2 regions of the Dermacoccus sp. PE3 genome follow, and region 2 is predicted to be linked to the other one. Evidence: riboswitches for the same ligand, from Rfam matches in the RefSeq annotation. Region 2 holds a riboswitch; the other holds the start of a gene.
What was found. A riboswitch is a leader RNA that binds a small molecule or an ion and turns the genes downstream of it on or off. The one in region 2 is predicted to bind cyclic di-AMP.
Positions count from the first base shown of each region.

Region 1: another riboswitch for cyclic di-AMP. It lies ahead of AA983_RS13445 (C40 family peptidase); the one in region 2 lies ahead of AA983_RS15830 (C40 family peptidase).

Region 1 is NZ_LDCM01000005.1:196,260-203,319, forward strand. Features, by position in the region: gene sufD (Fe-S cluster assembly protein SufD) at 1-55, shown strand, start outside; gene AA983_RS13420 (non-heme iron oxygenase ferredoxin subunit) at 52-381, shown strand; gene sufC (Fe-S cluster assembly ATPase SufC) at 420-1,190, shown strand; gene AA983_RS13430 (cysteine desulfurase) at 1,193-2,488, shown strand; gene sufU (Fe-S cluster assembly sulfur transfer protein SufU) at 2,490-2,972, shown strand; gene AA983_RS13440 (metal-sulfur cluster assembly factor) at 2,969-3,364, shown strand; gene AA983_RS13445 (C40 family peptidase) at 3,548-4,021, opposite strand; cyclic di-AMP (ydaO/yuaA leader) riboswitch at 4,026-4,213, opposite strand; gene AA983_RS13450 (neutral zinc metallopeptidase) at 4,327-5,295, opposite strand; gene AA983_RS13455 (ABC-F family ATP-binding cassette domain-containing protein) at 5,460-7,058, shown strand.
Region 2 is NZ_LDCM01000004.1:77,255-84,314, forward strand. Features, by position in the region: gene AA983_RS10745 (MFS transporter) at 1-957, shown strand, start outside; gene AA983_RS10750 (hypothetical protein) at 941-1,516, opposite strand; gene AA983_RS15510 (hypothetical protein) at 1,826-2,590, shown strand; gene AA983_RS15830 (C40 family peptidase) at 2,665-3,678, opposite strand; cyclic di-AMP (ydaO/yuaA leader) riboswitch at 3,682-3,853, opposite strand; gene AA983_RS10765 (metal-dependent transcriptional regulator) at 4,070-4,771, opposite strand; gene AA983_RS10770 (DUF3105 domain-containing protein) at 4,879-5,532, shown strand; gene AA983_RS10775 (DUF305 domain-containing protein) at 5,547-6,305, shown strand; gene pdxH (pyridoxamine 5'-phosphate oxidase) at 6,547-7,060, opposite strand, start outside.

The DNA of each region.
Region 1 (7,060 bases), on a different contig from region 2:
CGAGGAACTCGCCGCCACGGCCGAGCTCGTGGAGAGCGCAGGAGCCGAGGCATGAGCGACGCGAACGTCGAGTGGGTCAAGCTGGCGCAGCTGAGCGACATCGGTACGCCGGGTGCGATCAAGGTCGACATCGACGACCTGCAGATCTGCATCGCGCGCGACTCCGCCGGTGACGTTCACGCGCTCGACGACACGTGCTCGCACGCCGCAGTCTCCCTCTCCGAGGGCGAGGTGGAGGACGACGGCATCGAGTGCTGGCTGCACGGCTCGAAGTTCGCCTACGCCACCGGCGAGCCGATGAGCCTGCCGGCCACGCAGCCGGTCAACGTATATCCGACCAAGCTCGAGGGCGACGACATCCTCGTCGGCATCCCCGCCTGAGCACCCCCGAAACTTTCCTGACAGAAGGACGAACAAGCATGTCAACGCTGGAAATCCGCGATCTTCACGTGACCGTCGAGACGGAGAACGGCACGAAGGAGATCCTCAAGGGCGTCAACCTGACGATCAACTCGGGCGAGACGCACGCCATCATGGGCCCCAACGGCTCCGGCAAGTCGACGCTGGCCTACTCCATCGCCGGCCACCCCAAGTACACGGTCACGTCGGGCACCGTCACGCTGGACGGTGAGGACGTCCTCGCGATGGAGGTCGACGAGCGCGCCCGTGCGGGCCTCTTCCTCGCCATGCAGTACCCCGTCGAGGTTCCGGGCGTCACCGTCTCGAACTTCCTGCGCACGGCCAAGACGGCCATCGACGGCGAAGCACCGAAGGTGCGTACGTGGGTCAAGGACGTCAAGGGCGCCATGGGCAACCTCAAGATGGACCCGGCCTTCGCCGAGCGCAACGTCAACGAGGGCTTCTCCGGCGGCGAGAAGAAGCGCCACGAGATCCTGCAGATGGAGCTTCTCAAGCCGAAGATGGCGATCCTCGACGAGACCGACTCCGGCCTCGACGTCGACGCGCTGCGCATCGTCTCCGAGGGCGTCAACCGCGCCAAGGACGAGACGAACTGCGGCGTCCTGCTCATCACGCACTACACGCGCATCCTGCGCTACATCAAGCCCGACCACGTCCACGTGTTCGTCAACGGCAAGGTGGCCGAGGAGGGTGGCCCCGAGCTGGCCGACCGCCTCGAGGCCGAGGGCTACGACCGCTACGTCAACGCCGCTGCGGAGGCGAAGGCCTGATCATGGCTCACGCATCGTTCGACGCGGCGCGCGTGCGCGAGGACTTCCCGCTGCTCGCGCGCCGCGTCCGCGACGACAAGCCGCTGGTCTACCTCGACTCCGGTGCGACGTCGCAGAGCCCCGAGTCGGTCATCACCGCCGAGGGCGACTTCTACCGCACCGTGAACGCTGCGGTGCACCGAGGAGCCCACCAGCTCTCCGAGGAAGCCACCGACGCCTACGAAGGCGCGCGCGAGACCATCGCCCGTTTCATCGGTGGGCGAGCCGACGACATCGTGTTCACCAAGAACGCCACCGAGGCTCTCAACCTCGTCGCGTACGCCTTCAGCAACGCCGGCGCGCCCGGCGCGATGGACGGCGTCGATGAGGCGATCGCCTCGAAGTTCGCGCTGGGCCCCGGTGACGAGATCGTCGTCACGGCGATGGAGCACCACGCGAACCTCGTGCCGTGGCAGGAACTCGCACGTCGTACCGGCGCCACGTTCCGTTGGATCGAGATCACCGACGACGGTTTCGTCGACCTCGATTCGGCGCGTGAGGTCATCACCGAGCGGGCCAAGGTCGTCGCCTTCACCCACGTCTCCAACGTGCTGGGCACGATCAACCCCGTCAATGACCTCGCAACGATCGCTCGCGAGGCCGGGGCACTCGTCGTTCTCGACGCGTGCCAGTCGGTGCCGCACATGCCCGTCGACGTGGCACAGCTCGATGTCGACTTCCTCGCCTTCTCCGGCCACAAGATGCTCGGTCCCACCGGCATCGGTGTGCTGTGGGGCAAACACGAACTCCTCGAGGCGATGCCTCCGTTCCTCACCGGCGGATCGATGATCGAGATCGTGAAGCTCGAAGGCACGACGTTCGCGCCCCCGCCCCAGCGCTTCGAGGCGGGCACGCCGAACGCCGCCCAGGCCGTCGGTCTCGCCGCCGCGTGCGACTACCTCGAGGCGCTCGGCATGGACAACGTGCTGCGTCACGAGCAGGATCTGATCCAACTCACGCTCGACGGCCTCGCCGAGCGTCCCTGGGTCAGCGTGCTCGGCCCCCAGGACGCAGGTGCCCGGCTCGGTGCGGTCGCGTTCGTCGTCGACGGGGTGCACCCGCACGACGTCGGGCAGATTCTCGACGACGCCGGTGTTGCCATTCGTACCGGTCACCACTGCGCGTGGCCGTTGCACCGACGTCTTCGCGCCGTGGCGAGCAGCCGTGTCAGTTTCAACGTCTACTCCACGGCCGACGACGTCGAGGCGTTCCTCACGGCGCTCGACCGGGTGCCGAACATCTTCGGTCTGGAGGTCTGAGATGGATCTGTACCAGGAGCTCATTCTCGAGCACTCCAAGCGCCCGCAGCACGCGGGCCTGCGCGAGCCGTTCGGCGCCGAGAGCCACCACGTCAACACCTCCTGCGGTGACGAGATCACCCTGCGTGTCGACGTCGAAGGCGAGGGCGACGACGCCGTCATCAAGGACGTCAGCTACGACTCGATCGGTTGCTCGATCTCCGTGGCGTCGGCGTCAATGCTTGCCGAGAACCTCATCGGGCTCACGCTGCGTGAAGCCCAGGAGGTCTTCGGTGCCACCCGCACGATGCTCACGAGCAAGGGCCAGGCTGCCGGTGACGAGGAAGTCATCGGCGACGCCATCGCCCTCGCCGGAGTCTCGAAGTACCCCGCGCGCGTCAAGTGCGCCCTGCTGTCGTGGTCCGCACTGCAGGACTCGCTCGGCAAACTCGGTCTCGACCTGACCGGGGGCGCCGCATCCACCACGGAGGAGACCAAGGCATGACCGACAACGAGATCACGGCCGACGTGACCGCCAACGAGGCCGAGGCGCCCGAGCGCGCCCAGGCGCAGGGAGTCAGCGACTCCGGCGTCGAGGTCGAGGAGGTCAAGGAGGCCCTGCGTGACGTCGTCGACCCCGAGCTCGGCATCAACGTCGTCGACCTGGGCCTCGTCTACGGCATCACCGTCGACGAGAGCAAGCACGCCGTCATCGACATGACGCTGACGTCTGCGGCCTGCCCGCTCACGGACGTCATCGAGGAGCAGGTCGCCACGTCCCTGCTCGATGTCGTCACGGGCCACACCCTCAACTGGGTGTGGATGCCGCCGTGGGGCCCGGACAAGATCACCGACGACGGTCGCGAGCAGCTTCGCGCGCTCGGCTTCAACGTCTGACGCGTACGTCATCCGGCGCAGCTCGGCCGGCCGCGCCCGACGCACCAAGAGGGCCCTCGCCTTACGGCGAGGGCCCTCTTGCGTTGCCACGATGCGGCGATTGGGGATAGGGGAGGAGCGCGAAACGGCCCTCGTCCGTAGGGACGAGGGCCGTTTCGCGAACTTCGCGAGATCCGCGCGGGATCAGACGCGACCGAAGCGGTAGCTGGCACCGGCGCGCGAGAGCGACACGCGCGTACCCGGACGCATAGCGTGCCACACCATGCCGTTACCGGCGTAGATACCCGTGTGGTAGGCGTAACCACCAGAGGTGAGGAACGCCAGGTCGCCCGGACGGGCGTACGCGCGGGAAACGCGGTAGGAGGAGCGGTACTGCTGGTTGGCCGTACGCGGCAGGTAGCGGCCGACCTGGCGGTAGGACCAGCTCGTCAGACCCGAGCAGTCGAAGCGCCACGGGCCGGAAGCGCCGTACACGTAGGGCGCACCACGACGGCTCGAAGCCTTGGCCACGGCGCGGCGCGCGGACGCGGCCGTGACGGCGCTGGCGTTCGAGGCGCTGGCAACCGAGACGGCGCCGAGAGCGGAGGAGGCCAGAGCCGTGCCGACGGCAACCTTGGAGGTGTTGGCCATGAAGGAGCGGCGGGACATGTTCTTCATGTCGATTCATTTCCAGGAGCGCTTACGAGGCATGACCTGTCGGGTTCGAGATCCTAGATTCTCGGCCCACCGAAGTGAGCTTTACCCCAAGAACCACCGAAGTGGCCCGGATGCTGGGTGCACCGTTCCCGTCGCTCCGCATCATGCGAAGTGATACCTGGCCTTCGTGACGGGACTCAGCGACGAAGCAGGGCCGCACCGTTTCGGTGCGACCCTGCAAGGTTACAGACTGATCACGAGCGATACAAATCGAGCGTGCACCAAGTTGTCAGGTAACCCACATGTTCGTGAATCCGCCGCGATTCTCAGCCCAGATCCTGGGCGTTGAAGGTGTCACAGGAGTTCAACTGGCCGCTCTGGAAACCGGTCAGGAACCACTTCTGGCGCTGCTCGGACGAGCCATGCGTCCACGACTCCGGAGTCACCCGACCCTGGGCCTTCTGCTGGATGCGGTCGTCGCCCACAGCCGAGGCGGCCGACAGCGCCGACTTGATGTCGGCCTCGGTGACCGGCTGGAGCAGCGTGGTGCCGTTCTTGTCCTTGGCCTCCGTGGCGTGGTTGACCCAGATGCCCGCGTAGCAGTCGGCCTGCAGCTCGGTGCGCACCGATCCCGACTCCGGCCCCTGCGGGTCCTGCTGGGCGCGACCGAGCGCCCCGAGGAGGTCCTGGATGTGGTGGCCGTACTCGTGTGCGACGACGTACATCTGGGCGAGGTTGCCGCCGTCGGCGCCGTAGGTGCTCGTCAGCTCCTGGAAGAAGCTCGTGTCGATGTAGACCTTCCGGTCGTTCGGGCAGTAGAACGGCCCCATCTGCGAGCTCGCGGTGCCGCAACCGGAGGACGTCTGGCCGCTGTAGAGCTTGGTGGGCGCGTACTCGTACTCGGTGCGACCGCCGGTGAAGTCCGGGAGCGCCTGGTCCCAGTAGGCCTGAACGGCATTGACCGTTCCGATCACGCGGCAGGTGTCGTCCTCGTTGGCGTCAGCACCCGTCTTGCAGGCCTGGATCTGCTGGGAGACCCGGTCGTTCGAGCCGGAGACGTCCTGCGTGTCCTGGCTGTACTGGTTGAGGCCGCTCGCGCCGCCGGGGTAGCTGCTCCCGCCACCGCTGCCGGTGATGTCGATGCCGAAGAACGCGAAGATGAGCATGAGGATGAGACCGCCGATACCGCCGACGGCCGTACCTCCGCCCATCCCGCCGCGGCCACCGCCGAAGCCTCCGGAACCACCGGATTCGACCTGCGACGTGTCCAGCTGCGCGTTGTCGTTGAACGTCAAGAGAACCTCCGTTGTGAAGGCGGACGGCGTCGTCCACCCCGATTCATCTCTCGTAGACTACTGGGGCTTCACGCGTCTCGCCGTATGTAACGCGAGCCGAGCGCTCCCGTCCGGCGTGTCGGAGCCGTACACCCCTTCACCGTTCTTTCGAGGAGCCCTGCCCTGTGATCACCGCCGAAGGCATCGAACTGCGCGCCGGCTCGCGCATCCTGCTCGAGAGCGCCACGTTCCGGGTGGCCGCCGGTGACCGTGTCGGACTCGTCGGGCGCAACGGTGCCGGTAAGACCACCCTGACGAAGGTGCTCGCCGGTGAGGGTCTGCCCGCTGCCGGCAAGGTGGTCAGCTCCGGGGCAGTGGGATACCTGCCGCAGGATCCCCGCACCGGTGACCTCGATGTCCTCGCGCGCGACCGTATCCTGTCGGCGCGCGGCCTCGACGCCATCGTCGCCGATCTGCGCAAGGCCGAGGCGTCGATGGCCAGCGACGATGACAACGTGCGCGAGCGCGCGATGCGTCGCTACAGCCGTCTCGATGCCGAGTTCGACGCCCAGGGCGGGTACGCCGCCGAGTCCGAGGCGTCGTCGATCGCCTCCAGTCTCGGGCTCGAGCAGCGCATCCTCGAGCAACCGCTGCGCACCCTGTCCGGTGGTCAGCGCCGACGCATCGAGTTGGCACGCATCCTCTTCTCGGGTGCTCAGACCCTGCTTCTCGACGAGCCGACCAACCACCTCGACGCCGACTCGATCATCTGGTTGCGCGACTACCTCAAGACCTACCGCGGCGGGCTCATCGTCATCAGCCACGACGTGGAACTGCTCGACGCCGTCGTGACGAAGGTCTTCCACCTCGACGCCAACCGCAGCGAGATCGACCAGTACAACGTCGGTTGGAAGGCCTATCTGCAGGCGCGCGAACTCGACGAGAAGCGCCGCAAGCGCGAGCGGTTGAACGCCGAGAAGAAGGCCGGGGTGCTGCTCGCCCAGGCCGACAAGATGCGTGCCAAGGCGACGAAGGCCGTCGCGGCCCAGAACATGGCCCGCCGCGCCGAGAAGATGCTCGCCGGCATCGAGGGCGAGCGCGTACAGGACAAGGTCGCCAAGCTGCGCTTCCCGAAGCCTGCGCCCTGTGGCAAGACACCGCTCATGGCCGAGGGGCTCTCGCGCTCGTACGGCTCGCTCGAGATCTTCACCGACGTCGATCTCGCCATCGATCGTGGCTCGAAGGTCGTCGTCCTCGGCCTCAACGGCGCGGGCAAGACGACGCTGCTGCGGATGCTCGCGGGCGTCGACGCCCCGGACACCGGGCGCATCCTGCCGGGCCACGGCCTCAAGATCGGCTACTACGCTCAGGAGCACGAGAACCTCGACGTCGACCGCAGCGTGCTGGACAACATGAAGTCCGCGGCGCCCGAGCTGGGCGAGACCGAGGTGCGCAAGGTGCTCGGTTCGTTCCTGTTCTCCGGTGACGACGTCGACAAGCCGGCCGGGGTGCTCTCCGGCGGGGAGAAGACCCGCCTTTCCCTGGCACTGCTCGTCGTCTCGAGCGCCAACGTGCTGCTGCTCGACGAACCGACGAACAACCTCGACCCGGCCAGCCGTGAGGAGATCCTCGGCGCACTCAACAACTACGAGGGTGCCGTCGTGCTCGTCAGCCACGACGACGGCGCCGTGGAGGCCCTCAACCCCGAACGCATCCTGCTCCTGCCGGACGGTGTCGAGGACCTGTGGGGTCCGGACTACGCCGACCTCGTCTCCCTCGCCTGATC
Region 2 (7,060 bases):
ACCCTCGCGCTCGCGCACGGTCAGGTCGCGGCGCTTTTCGCCGGACGCGTCCTGTCCGGCATCGCGCTCGGCCTCGTCATGGCCGTCGGCACGTCCTGGGTCAAGGAACTCTCCTCCCGCCCCTACGACGACGTACCCGACGGCACCGGCGCCAAGCGCGCCGCCATGTCGCTCACCGCCGGATTCGGCATCGGTGCGGGCGTCGCCGGCTGCCTCGCTCAGTGGGCGCCCTACCCCGACGAACTCGCGTACGTCGTCAACATCCTCGTCACGCTGAGCGCAGCAATCGGCCTGCGCGGCACCCCGGAAACCATCGACCTGACGAACCGCAACACCGGGCGCCTGCGCGACGACCTGCGCATCCCCGCGCTCGGCCACCGACGCTTCCTCACCGTCGTCCTGCCGGTCGCGCCCTGGGTCTTCGGCGCAGCCGCCTGCGCGTACGCCGTCCTGCCCGCCCTCATGAGCTCCCGCGTGACGAACGCACCCATCGCCTTCTCCGCGCTCCTGTGCGTCGTCGGCCTCACCTGCGGCTTCTTCGTGCAATCCCTCGGGCGCAAGATCGACCGCCCCGGCTCCGCACGGGCCGTGACGGCGGCGCTCGTCGTTCTCGTCGCCGGAATGCTGCTCGGCGCTCTCGCCGCGTCAGAGCTGGCCATCGCCACCGCGATTCTCGGTAGCTTCGTCCTCGGCGCCGGCTACGGCCTCGCCATGGTGAGCGGCCTGCTCGAGGTGCAGCGCATCGCGGGCCCGCGCGACCTCGCCGGCCTCACCGCCGTTTTCTACTCCGTGACCTACCTCGGCTTCGCGGTGCCGGCCATCATGGCGTTGGTCGCGGAACAGGCGGTCATCCACTACTCCGTGATGTTCCTCTTCGGCGCCGCGATGGCCGCCGCGTGCCTCGCCGTCGTCGTCCTCTCCGACCGACGCGAACAGCGCCTCAGCGCACGAAGCTGAACAGCGCCACCGCCACGAGCGCGGCGAGTACCATGCCGCCGATCGACGACGCGAGGAACCGCTCCGACGTGCGCTCCGGCACGAGATCGGGCCGACGGTGTCCGCCCGCTCGACCCGTGAGCGCCGACAGAACAACAGGCTCACGCACCTCGACGCGCTGCCCGGCGTAGGCCTTCACCCGCCGCAGGTCCGCATCACCGAACATCGCGACACCAGCCACGAGAAGCGGCTTGTCCGCGTGATCGAGGACGACGAGAGCATCCTCGGCGGGCCATCCGCGGAACCGACGCGGCACGATCGCTCCGATCTCGCTCCAGGCGATGAACGAGCGATCCCGCCCGTCCGCGAGGTACTGCACACCGTCGTCGTCCACGCGCAGACGAACCGCACGCTCACTCTGGTACGAGAAACCGAAGTACATGACGAAAAAGAGGACGACGACGACAACGTTGCCGAGGAACGGACGCATGACGAGCACCGGCGTGGCCAGTACGACGAAGAGAAGAAATTCGCACAGGTGGTGGCGCAGGTAGGCCACAGCAGCTGCGTTGATCGTCACGGCGCCAAGTCAATCAGACCTAACGCCCGCTCGCCGGTGCGGGGGCGATCGAGCCCCCAAGACCCCACCGACCCCGCTACCGCGAGCCTTCTGCCCCATGTGCGCTGCGGCGCAAATGTGACGGACCGCTCTGTTTTCGAGCGTTCACGAGGAAAGACGCACGAGGCGAGCATTTGGTTGCACTCGAGTTTCATCTGATTCGTCGACCCCAGCCGGGCAATCGAAGACCGATCGTCCTGCTGTTCGGCTCGGTTCGTGGAAGAATCGACGGGCACCACGCCGCTCGACGTCTTCCGAAGGTCGCTCCCGATGCTTGCACGCCCCTTCTCCTCCGCCCGCGCTCTCGCCGGCGCCGCCGGTCTCGGCGTCATCGCTGTCACCGGCGCGTCCGCCGCGTCCGCGCTCCCCATGGCGCCGGGAGGCAGCAGCGCCATCTTCCAGTCGCCGACCTGCGGCGCGAACGGAACGCTCGTCACGGTCACGTTGACCAACGGCAGCGAACTCGTCCAGACGTTCACCGCCTCAGCGGGAGGCTCCCCCGTCTCCCCGGCGGCCACCACCGTGGCTCCGTACGCGTCGACGACGGTGACGTTGTCCATCCCGTCGGGCGCCGGCGCCGTCTACATCAATGCCGGCGGAGTCGGCGTCGGCTCGCTCCCGCTCGACCAGTGCGTTCCGGCGCCGGAGCCGTCGACGTCCACCCCGACCTACACGCCGACGCGAACGCACAGTGCTCCCGCACCGACCACGGACAACGTGCCCGCAACCGGCCTGCCGAGCGCGACGAGCGACGTTCCGGCACCGACGGAGCCGTCCACCACCCGCTCCAACGAGATGAGCCCGACGGCCACCTCCACGCCGAGCAGCAGCGCGTCCTCCTCGTCGTCGTCCTCCACGTCCTCCTCGAGCTCGAAGACGTCGTCACGGACGCCGAGCAGCAGCGCGTCGAGCCTCGCCGCGCCCGCGTTCGACGACTCCGACGGCCCGAGCAACCTCACGCTCGCCATCGGACTCGGCGTCGTCCTCCTCGGCGTCGGTGGCGCAGCGGCCATGTTCTTCCGAGAGTTCAAGTAAGCCCGGGTCCACCAACTCGCGAAGGCGCCGCAAGCCCGAGGGCTTGCGGCGCCTTTGTCGTGCGACCGGTTCGGTCAGAGGCGGCCGTAGGAGGATCCGCGAACCACCGGGTAGAGACCCGACGGCATGCCCGCCTGGCGGGCTTCGTACGACATGCCGTTACCGGCGTAGATGCCGATGTGGCCCGGCGAGTAGACGAGGTCACCCGGACGCGGGTTCGAGACCGGCGTCGTCATGGCCCGGATGGCACCGGACTGGTGCGGAAGGTTGACGCCGATCTGCTTGAACACGTAGGCGACGAAACCGGAGCAGTCGAGACCCGTGGCCGGCGTGCTGCCGCCCCACGTGTAACGGATGCCCGTGTAGCGCGACGCGATGGCGACGACACCGGAGCGCGACGGCGTGGCAGCCGAGGCCTTCTGGTTCGTCATGCGCGTCGCGGCCGTGTTGACCGTGTACTGACGCGTGCGCTGCGTGGTCGCCGTAGCGGCCGGACGCGTGCGCTGCGTGGTCGCCGTAGCGGCCGGACGCGTGCGCTGCGTGGTCGCCGTAGCGGCCGGACGCGTGCGCTGCGTGGTCGCCGTAGCGGCCGGACGCTGACGCTGCTGGCCGTTGGCGTTCTGCTGGTTCGGCGTGCGGTGCTGCGTGACGGTGCGGCGCACCTGCGTGCGGCTGAGCTGCTGACGCTCCTCGCGCTCCTTCGCGGCGGCGCGAGCCTCACGACGCTCCTGCGCAGCCTTGCGCTGAGCGGCGAGGGCCTGCGTGGCGCGCTCGTTGCGCTGCGTCAGGGCCTGACGGACCTGCGTGCGCGAGGCCTTCTTGACAGTGGACTTCTTGGTAGCCGCAGCCTTCTTGGCCTGCTTCACGACGAGCGACTTGGCGGGGGTGACCGTCTTGAGCTCGAGCGGCGTCGTGGCGGCCCGCACGGCCTCCTCACGCGGCGTCGTCGGAGCAGCGCCTGCGGACGAGCCCGTCGCGGCGAGGCCTGCGACGAGACCACCGGCGACAGTGACGGCCGCGGAGACGCGGGTCAGGCTACGGGGGTTCTTCGACTGGGCGTGACGACCGATGGTCTTCTGGGTGGACAATGTGCAACCTCTCGAGCGCCTACGAGGTGAGCTGTCGGGTTCGGGCCAGTTGCTCAGCCCGGTCACGCCGACCTGTGCGGTCTCGTGCGTGACTTCACCCCAAGTCCGTGGCTCATGGCCTCGGACGAAAAGTGGGTCCCCCGCCCCTGTCACTGCGATCTCGCGGATAAGACTCGTACGCCCCGACAGGGCTGGGCGCGAAGGGCGAACGAGTGTTCTCGAACCGAACCGCAACCGACCGTAACGGAAAGATCACGGACACGTGGAGTTGGTGTTCGCCGCGTCACGGCGCGGCAAACGCGAACTCCACCCGTGGGGGCATGACGCTTCCCGCCACCGCCGAAATCCGCAAAACCGTTACAGGCCGCTTATGTGACAAACATCACACGCGTCAGCCCTGACGAACCTCCACGAAAACGTGGGACGCGAGGTCGTGCGGAAGCGACACCGCGTCGTCCGGCCGGTCGAGCACCGCAGCGTGCACACGCTCACCCTCGGCGCGCACGATCAGGGCCACCTGCGGCGCGAGGCCGACGCTCGTCAGAACAGCGAGCGACTCGGCGTCCGCCTGGGCCGGCTCACCGATGCGCCGCACGATGACCTCGACGGGCTCCTGGCCGGCGACCTCGACCAGCGACTGCACGCCGTCACGGAAGCCGATCGCCTCCCCTTCCCATCCCAGCTCTGCGAGACCCGGAATGGGGTTGCCGTAGGGCGACAGGCCCTTGTCGGCGATGAGTTCGAGAATCTTGCGCTCCACGCGCTCACTCATGACGTGTTCCCAGCGGCATGCCTCGTCGTGCACGAACTCGAGTTCGAGCCCGATGACGTCGACGAGCAGGCGCTCGGCGAGGCGATGCTTGCGCATGACGCGGGTCGCCAGCGTGCGCCCCTTCTCCGTCAGCTCGATCCGCCGACCGTCACCGACGTGCAGCAGGTCGTCACGCTCCATGCGCGCGACCGTCTGCGAGACGGTCGGGCCGGAGTGGCCGAGGCGCTCGGCGATACGTGCGCGCAGCGGAGGGATGCCCTCTTCCTCGAGGTCATAGATCGTGCGCAGATACATCTCGGTGGTATCGATGAGGTCACTCACGAGGACAAGAGTGCCACCTCCACGGCCCCCTGCGTAGCCGTGCGCAAAGGTTGTACGGCCATAATGAGCGCCGACCGCACAGCACGAAGCCCACGAGGAGTACCCCCATGGCACGCAGCGATCGCGATACGGCGAGTGGACGCGAGCGCCTCGCCCAGATGCAGGCCGAGCAGCGCCGCTCGGAAAAGAAGAAGCGCATGGCCCTGATCGCGGGCGGAGTCGCCGCGGTCGTCGCGCTCGGTGGAGGTGTGGGTTTCCTCGCGACGCGCGACTCCGGCGACGGAGGCGACGGCGGCACCGCCAGCTCCGACATCAAGGGCATGAAGACGTGGAGCAACCTGGGCCGCGACCACGTGGAGGGCGACCCCACGTTCCCCATGACGCCGCCCGCAGGCGGTAACCACAACCAGGCCTGGGCCAACTGCGGCGTCTACGACAAGAAGATCCCGGACAAGTACGCCGTCCACAGCCTCGAACACGGCGCCGTGTGGATCACCACCGACAAGGCGAGCAGCGGTGACATCTCCAAGCTGAAGAAGCTGGCCGGCCAGGACTACATGCTCATGAGTCAGTACCCGGGTCAGGGCTCGAAGATCGTCCTGACGGCCTGGGGCCACCAGCTCAAGGTCGACAACGCTTCAGATCCGCGCATCAAGAAGTTCATCGACGCCTACCTGCAGGGCCCCCAGACGCCTGAGCCGGGCGCAGCCTGCAGCGGCGCGTACGACCCGAACACGGGCAAGCTCGCCGGCCAGATGTGACGCTCGGACCTTCCATGACGGACGAAAAGAAACCGCACGACGGTGGGGGCCCCGAGCGTCATCGAAGCCCGGAGCCCGCGTCGGACGACGAGCGTCGCGACGACCTCACCTGGGCACAGGTACGCCGCCCGGCGGCCATCACGCTGGTCGCACTCGTGGCCCTCGTCCTCGCCGCACTCGTCGGCATGTGGTCGGCGCAGCCACGTCACCCGGGAGCCGACAGCGTCGACGCCGGGTTCGCGCGCGACATGTCGGCGCACCACGCGCAGGCTGTCGACATGTCGATGACGGTGCGCTCGCGCAGCACCGCAGCCGACATCCAGACGCTCTCCTACGACATCGCGACGACGCAGGAGAACCAGCGCGGCCAGATGATGGCGTGGCTGCAGGAATGGGAGCTGCCCCTCGCGGTGTCCGGTGAGCGCATGGCGTGGATGGCGCGGACCGGCCACCAGCACGCTGGTCTTCCGAAGGGACAAATGCTCCTCGCGGACGGCCGGATGCCGGGCATGGCGTCCGGCGAGCAGTTGTCGAAGCTACGCGAGAGCCGCGGCAAGCAAGCAGAGATCCTCTACCTGCGGCTGATGATCGTCCACCACCGCGCCGGCGTGGAGATGGCAGAGGCCGCTCAGGCTGCGGCGAGCGACTCACAGACCGTCCGCCTGGCCAGAACCATGGTGGAGGGCCAGAAGAGCGAGATCAACCTCATGACGAGCATGCTCGCCAAGCGCGGCGCCAAACCCTGGAGCGATGCCGAAGCAGGTCAGAAATAGCCATCAGCAAACAAGAACGAAGGGCCGGACGCCACGTGGGAGTCCGGCCCTTCGCCGTTCGGCGCGCACCCGAAGGCGCTGCGGCCGAACAGAACGAAGCACGCCACCAGGGGGAGGGAACGCGGCGCGCTTCGTCATGGTCAACGCTACAACGGGTCGACTTCGTTCCCGAAGGAACACCCACCGCGCGTGAGGTAGGTCGCATCGTCCCGGCAGGGGATTTCGCGTCAGCGAATCTCGTTCACGGCCAACGACGTTCGAGACGCCATGCCGAGGGGTCGTCGAGGTTCCCCTCGGCGGTTCGCACGAAAACAAGACGGTCGTGAAGGCGCGAGTGGCGACCCGCCCAGAACTCGATCTCATCGCAGTCGATGCGGTAGCCGCCCCAGAAGTCGGGCAACGGAACGTCGTCGGGGCTGCCGGTGTCGGGGTAGCGCGCAGCCATCTCGGCGTTCGCCGCTTCGAGCTCGGCGCGTGAGTCGAGCGGGCGCGACTGCTTCGAGACCCACGCACCGACGCGCGAACCCCACGGGCGTGAGTCGAAGTATGTGCGCACGACGTCACGCGGCAGCTCCCGAGCTGTGCCGGTGAACCGGATCGCGCGGAACATCATGGGCCACGTCAGCGCGCCCGCCACCTGAGGGTTGGCCGCAAGATCGGATGCCTTCGCCGACTCGAGATTCGTGTAGAAACCGGGTCCGTCGGTCTCGAGGTAGCGCATGAGCACCGTCCGCACGTGGGGTGCGCCCTGAGCG